DNA from 2 places in the Gottfriedia sp. NPDC056225 genome. Region 1 is predicted to be linked to the other one. Evidence: a T-box and tRNA genes for the amino acid it is inferred to sense, from the RefSeq annotation. Region 1 holds a T-box; the other holds one or more tRNA genes.
The links. The T-box of region 1 lies ahead of pheS (phenylalanine--tRNA ligase subunit alpha). A T-box ahead of a tRNA ligase gene usually reads a tRNA of that ligase, here a tRNA-Phe.

Region 1 (3,382 bases):
TGCTACACCAATCATATTTAAGCAATCTGCACGATTTGGTGTTAATCCAAGTTCTAATACTGCATCATCACGGTAAAGTACTTCTAATGCATCAGCACCTACTTCAGCATCGCTTGGTAAAACAAAGATTCCGTTTGAGAATTCTTTTGCAACTACCTTCCCTTCAATTCCTAACTCTTGAAGAGAACAAATCATACCTTCTGAAACTTCACCACGTAATTTTGCTTTTTTAATTTTAAAATTACCAGGTAAAACTGCGCCTACTTTTGCAACGATTACTTTTTGACCTTTTGCAACATTCGGTGCACCACAAATAATTTGGACTGGTTGCTCTTCTCCAACATCAACAGTACATTTTGATAATTTATCAGCCTCTGGATGTTGTTCACGTTCCATTACATAACCTACAACAACATTTTTAATTCCTTCAGAAAGAATATTAACTCCTTCAACTTCAATACCTGCTTTTGTAATTAACTTAGCAAGTTCGTCTGGTGTAACACCACTTAAATCAACGTATTCTTGTAACCATTTAGTCGATACAAACATGTTTTTCCCCTCCTACCTTACATTTGTTGGAATTGCTTTAAGAATCTTATATCGTTCGTATAGAAATGACGAATATCATCAATACCATATTTCAATAATGCAATACGTTCTGGACCCATTCCGAATGCAAATCCTTGAACTTCTTTTGGATTATATCCAGCCATCTCAAGTACGTTTGGATGTACCATACCTGCACCTAAAATTTCAATCCATCCAGTTTGCTTACACATGTTACAACCTTTTCCGCCACATTTCATACAAGAAATATCCATCTCTACTGAAGGCTCAGTGAATGGGAAGAAACTTGGACGTAAGCGAATTTCACGATCTTCACCAAACATTTTTTTCGCAAAAAGTTGTAAAGTACCTTTTAAGTCACTCATTGAAATGTTTTCGCCAATTACAAGACCTTCAATTTGCATAAATTGATGAGAATGTGTAGCATCGTCGTCATCACGGCGATAAACTTTACCTGGACAAATAATTTTGATTGGTCCTTTTTCGGTATTTGCTTCCATTGTTCTTGCTTGAACAGGTGAAGTATGAGTTCTCATTAATGTTTCTTCTGAAATATAGAAAGAATCCTGCATATCACGTGCTGGGTGACCTTTAGGTAAATTTAATGCTTCGAAATTATAATAGTCCTTTTCAACTTCTGGACCCTCTGCAATTTCGTATCCCATTCCAATAAATAAATCTTCAATTTCTTGAATAACCGCTCTAAGTGGATGTGCGCCACCTGCATGAACTGGTCTTCCAGGAAGTGTTACGTCAATTGATTCGCTTTCTAACTTTTCATTGATTGCATTTTGTTCTAAGACAACTTGTTTTGCTTCAAGTTTCTCTTGAATAGCTGCACGTACTTCATTAGCAACAGCTCCCATTTTTGGGCGCTCTTCAGGAGATAAATCCTTCATTGCTTTCATTGCCTCAGTAATCGGACCTTTTTTTCCAAGATAGGCAATTCTCACTTCATTTAATGCTTTTAAATCTTTTGCTTCTTCTATTTGCTTAATCGCATCTGCTTGTAAAGAAACTAAACGCTCTTGCATGAATAATCCTCCTATTCAAATTCAAATTTTATATTTTTAAACATAAAAAAACCTCGCTCCCAAAAAAGGGACGAGGATTGATCGCGGTACCACCCTAATTAACAGTTATTATTCAAACACAAACTAACTGCTCACTTCATTCATTTAACGATCTACTTAGATAGACCGAGTCGCCTTTACATTCAAAATGGTCCCGGCGCTAGCTCAAGAGGTGAATTCAATTTGGTCTACTATAAAAGTGCTCACAGTCTACGACACTTTTTCCCTGAAATAGAGATTCAAATTTACTCTTCTCTGTCAAAGCTTTTATGTATTAAATTTTTCTTAATTAATTATATTGATTTTTTTTCATTTATGCAACTACTCATTTGAGTAAGAACTATGAAAATTCAATAATTAGTGGAATCGCCCTTTTTATCTCGCGTCTTTCCGGCCTCACAAGCTATACATTAGAATTCCTGCTGCAATACCAACATTTAACGATTCAGCTTTACCATAAATAGGTATATATAGATTTTCATCCGTTAATGAAAGTAAGGTTGAATTTACACCTTTCCCTTCATTTCCTACAATAATGGCAAAACGATTTGAAGTTTTTACTTCATTAAATGGTTTTGCATTTTGAAGAGAAGTTCCATAAACAGTTATTCCCTTTTCTTTCAAATTTGAAACTACTTCGGTTAAATCTCCTCGTAAAATCGGTAAATGGAATATTGATCCTTGGGTTGATCGAATCGTTTTAGCATTATATAGATCACTTGTACCTGAACCTAATATAACGCCATCAAATCCAGCAGCATCCGCAGTTCGAATCATCGTTCCAACATTACCTGGATCTTGAACCTCATCAATTAATAATAATTTTGACACTTTCTCAAAATCAATTCTCACAAATGAAAATTCAATAATTGCAAAAATGCCTTGCGTCGTTTCTGTTTCACTTAATTCCTTACAAACCTCTTTAGATATATACGTAATATCCATTGACCCTGTTGAAAAATTAGAAGGCAGATCAATTTCTTCACTGATTAATAAATGAAGAATCGGTGCATCCTGCTTTATTGCTTCCTCCACTAAATGAAAACCTTCAACGATATATTGTTTAGCCTTATCTCTTCCTTTTTTTGTATGTAGTTTTTTCCAAGCCTTTACAGAATTATTTTGAATGGAATCAATTTGTTTCATAAAATTTCCTTTACCTTTCATCGTGTATCATATCGTTTATCATACATAAAATCGTTTCCGTTTACAAATACTACATAAAGCTTAATATGAAAGGAGAATTCAAAATGAATTTTAATATTCGCGGTGCAGTTCTTCACAATATTTCAGGTAATAAAAGTGATCAATTAGAAGCAACAATTGTAGATGCTATTCAAAGTGGTGAGGAAAAAGTATTGCCAGGTTTAGGTGTACTTCTCGAAGTTTTTTGGAGTCACGCTACTGAAGACCAAAAGCATGATCTTCTCTCAGTATTAGAAAATGGAGTAAGTCAATAATTTAATCTGTAAAAACATAGAAAAGGACTAACCAAAGTTAGTCCTCTTCATTTTTTTAGTATGATTTTACTTCGTTTTACCTTTCAAATCATCTATTGAATTAATCTTCATATATTCTGGTACGACTAAGCCTAATTTTGTCCCTTTTAAATTCGGTCCCAAGTCAACCAATTGTTTTTTGTACTCATTCATATAATCTTTATGAGTTGTCGGAAGCCATGCTGCAACCATCGCATCTGCACTTCCATCTGAGACACCAGCAAACATCGGTCCTGCCTCAAC
Region 2 (3,382 bases), on a different contig from region 1:
GAAGGTTCGAATCCTTCATGGCTCACCATTTTCTCAAAAAGAAAATATTTGCGGGTGTGGCGGAATTGGCAGACGCGCTAGACTTAGGATCTAGTACTTCGGTGTGGGGGTTCGAGTCCCTTCACCCGCACCATTTATAATTTAAAAGCAGTATACGCGGAAGTAGTTCAGTGGTAGAATACAACCTTGCCAAGGTTGGGGTCGCGGGTTCGAGCCCCGTCTTCCGCTCCACATATGCTGCCGGGGTGGTGGAATGGCAGACACACAGGACTTAAAATCCTGCGGGGGTTGACCCCGTGCCGGTTCGAGTCCGGCCCTCGGTACCATTTATAATATGCGCCCGTAGCTCAATTGGATAGAGCGTTTGACTACGGATCAAAAGGTTATGGGTTCGAGTCCTTTCGGGCGCGCCATATTGTATCACCTGTAATTCTAAACGGGAAGTGGCTCAGCTTGGTAGAGCACCTGGTTTGGGACCAGGGGGTCGCAGGTTCAAATCCTGTCTTCCCGACCATTTAAAACATGGGGCCTTAGCTCAGCTGGGAGAGCGCCTGCCTTGCACGCAGGAGGTCAGCGGTTCGATCCCGCTAGGCTCCACTTAGAAAACTTAAATGAATTATTATGGCGGTGTAGCTCAGCTGGCTAGAGCGTACGGTTCATACCCGTGAGGTCGTGGGTTCGACTCCCTCCGCCGCTACTTATTTTTTTTAGGACCTTTAGCTCAGCTGGTTAGAGCAGACGGCTCATAACCGTCCGGTCGTAGGTTCGAGTCCTACAAGGTCCACCACTTATCAATGGAGTAATACCCAAGTCTGGCTGAAGGGATCGGTCTTGAAAACCGACAGGGGTGTAACAGCCCGCGGGGGTTCGAATCCCTCTTACTCCTCCATTTTTATTAAATCTCATATTAATGAATCTAACTTAGTTAGGATTCACATTATCGCGGGGTGGAGCACGAACGAATATGCTTCGAAGGAATTACTTCAGCATACCAATCGAGCCGCTACTTGCATAAACATCCTGAGATTGGGATGGTCTTAAAGAAATAAACTTCATGGATCTAATTAAAATAGTATCCACATTATCGCGGGGTGGAGCAGTCTGGTAGCTCGTCGGGCTCATAACCCGAAGGTCGCAGGTTCAAATCCTGTCCCCGCAACCAAATGGTCCCGTGGTGTAGCGGTTAACATGCCTGCCTGTCACGCAGGAGATCGCCGGTTCGATCCCGGTCGGGACCGCCATTTAAGATGGCTCGGTAGCTCAGTCGGTAGAGCAGAGGACTGAAAATCCTCGTGTCGGCGGTTCGATTCCGTCCCGAGCCACCATCTTAAATAAGTTGAACTAGTTATGGAAACGTACAATATTTAAGATAAATAATTTAATTAAGCCGACTTAGCTCAATTGGTAGAGCAACTGACTTGTAATCAGTAGGTTGAGGGTTCAAGTCCTTTAGTCGGCACTCTTTATGGCGGTCGTGGCGAAGTGGTTAACGCATCGGATTGTGGTTCCGACACTCGTGGGTTCGATTCCCATCGGTCGCCCCATATTATGCGGGTGTAGTTTAATGGTAAAATAGAAGCCTTCCAAGCTTCGGTCGTGGGTTCGATTCCCATCACCCGCTTTTTTATAAAATTTAATGGGCCTATAGCTCAGCTGGTTAGAGCGCACGCCTGATAAGCGTGAGGTCGATGGTTCGAGTCCATTTAGGCCCACCATTAAATTTATAATTAATTTTTCCGCAGTAGCTCAGTGGTAGAGCACTCGGCTGTTAACCGAGTGGTCGTAGGTTCGAATCCTACCTGCGGAGCCATTATGATAGAGAAGTACCCAAGTGGCTCAAGGGGCGCCCCTGCTAAGGGTGTAGATCGGGTAACCGGTGCGAGGGTTCGAATCCCTTCTTCTCTGCCATATTTTTTTTTGGCCCGTTGGTCAAGCGGTTAAGACACCGCCCTTTCACGGCGGTAACACGGGTTCGAGTCCCGTACGGGTCATAACTAAAGCTCAGTTATTTGTGATAACACAGGTAACTGAGCTTTTTATTTGTCTTTATAATTAGGGACTCAAACAACAATATGAGAAAGATTTCCTCTATCATCACTGTAGCAGTGATAACTCCGTTCGATTTATATAAACAGTCGAATCCAATAACGCCTCGCAGCAAATCATATCACCGGATCTTATTTAATGGTGGTTTTCAGTAGTATAACTGGACAAATAGATGCCTTCTAGAGCTATTTATATAGAGCATCCATCTTAAACTCCGAATAGGTAACGTTAAACGTAATATTCCCAAATAATGAAAATGTTTTAATGTGAACTTCTCAAATAAAATGCTTTTTGAAAAAAAAATGGACGAACCTAATTATTAATATAAAAGCCAAGAATATTCACTTTATAAAATAGTCTGATTATTCTTCTGCTTTTTTAAACGCTTTAATTTCATCATCTAAAAGGGCATTCGTTACTAATCCTTCATTCAACTCAGTATTATTGTCCCAATCGAATTCATCCCCTAGTTCTTTAATAAAATCAATTAATCACATCTATAATTAGAAAAGATAATTTGTGTTTATAGATACTAACAAACAAATAAATATTTCCACATACGTGCAAAATATTTTCAATCTCTTTTACAAATATAGTAATAGAAACAACGCATTTCAGAAGTAGCTCTCCATGGTGTAAACCTGCACTCTTCCTTTGAACTTCATTCGGGTTACATACATATTTCTCACTTTAAAACTAATAGCCGTATCACTTAGTTTAAACTCCAACACGATTATATCCTAGCACTTAATTGCAATATCAGTATTATTCATAAATATTATTACTATTATGGAATCTTCAACAACTGTTTTTACTTCTATAATTTGTTTATGAAATGATGAATATCTTTAAATACTTTAACGGAAAAATAGAAAAGATTTTCAATTTGAGAGAATTGTTAGGAGATAGACTATATTTAAAGTCATTCCTTCTTTATACTTACCCTTAATATTTAATCTGAAATTAGAAAGCAAGAAATTGAAAGCTAGCGAAGGATCTTGATGCTAAAATGTGAATAGCTAAAGATGAGGTGAGTGATCGAATGAACGGATTAAATAATCAAGTTATGTGGACTGCAGTTGAGGAATGTGATGAAAACTATGATGGCGTTTTTATTTATGCAGTAAAGTCTACTGGAATCTGTTGTAAGCCTTCGTGTAAGTCAAGAACCCCTTTAATAGAAAATGTATCGTTTTATCCATCACTTTCATTAGCAATAAATGATGGTTATCGTCCATGCAAAAGATGTCAACCTGACTTACTTCACACAAGTGAGGAGGATATAATTTTTTCAGCCAAACGCTTTATTGAAAAAGAGTATCGAAGTAGTTTATCT

Region 2: it has a tRNA-Phe gene. The T-box ahead of pheS (phenylalanine--tRNA ligase subunit alpha) is inferred to sense a tRNA for this amino acid. The anticodon was not compared.

The regions. Positions count from the first base shown of each region.
Region 1 is NZ_JBHJTJ010000010.1:42,336-45,717, forward strand. Features, by position in the region: gene pheT (phenylalanine--tRNA ligase subunit beta) at 1-549, opposite strand, end outside; gene pheS (phenylalanine--tRNA ligase subunit alpha) at 567-1,601, opposite strand; T-box leader at 1,665-1,911, opposite strand; gene ACFCYN_RS09225 (TrmH family RNA methyltransferase) at 2,037-2,786, opposite strand; gene sspI (small acid-soluble spore protein SspI) at 2,891-3,100, shown strand; gene ACFCYN_RS09235 (glycine betaine ABC transporter substrate-binding protein) at 3,167-3,382, opposite strand, start outside.
Region 2 is NZ_JBHJTJ010000005.1:307-3,688, forward strand. Features, by position in the region: tRNA gene ACFCYN_RS05370 (tRNA-Lys) at 1-28, shown strand, start outside; tRNA gene ACFCYN_RS05375 (tRNA-Leu) at 51-133, shown strand; tRNA gene ACFCYN_RS05380 (tRNA-Gly) at 157-231, shown strand; tRNA gene ACFCYN_RS05385 (tRNA-Leu) at 240-326, shown strand; tRNA gene ACFCYN_RS05390 (tRNA-Arg) at 337-413, shown strand; tRNA gene ACFCYN_RS05395 (tRNA-Pro) at 438-514, shown strand; tRNA gene ACFCYN_RS05400 (tRNA-Ala) at 525-597, shown strand; tRNA gene ACFCYN_RS05405 (tRNA-Met) at 624-697, shown strand; tRNA gene ACFCYN_RS05410 (tRNA-Ile) at 711-787, shown strand; tRNA gene ACFCYN_RS05415 (tRNA-Ser) at 797-889, shown strand; tRNA gene ACFCYN_RS05420 (tRNA-Met) at 1,086-1,162, shown strand; tRNA gene ACFCYN_RS05425 (tRNA-Asp) at 1,166-1,241, shown strand; tRNA gene ACFCYN_RS05430 (tRNA-Phe) at 1,250-1,325, shown strand; tRNA gene ACFCYN_RS05435 (tRNA-Thr) at 1,387-1,459, shown strand; tRNA gene ACFCYN_RS05440 (tRNA-His) at 1,469-1,544, shown strand; tRNA gene ACFCYN_RS05445 (tRNA-Gly) at 1,551-1,621, shown strand; tRNA gene ACFCYN_RS05450 (tRNA-Ile) at 1,639-1,715, shown strand; tRNA gene ACFCYN_RS05455 (tRNA-Asn) at 1,736-1,810, shown strand; tRNA gene ACFCYN_RS05460 (tRNA-Ser) at 1,818-1,908, shown strand; tRNA gene ACFCYN_RS05465 (tRNA-Glu) at 1,920-1,991, shown strand; gene ACFCYN_RS05470 (bifunctional transcriptional activator/DNA repair enzyme AdaA) at 3,089-3,382, shown strand, end outside.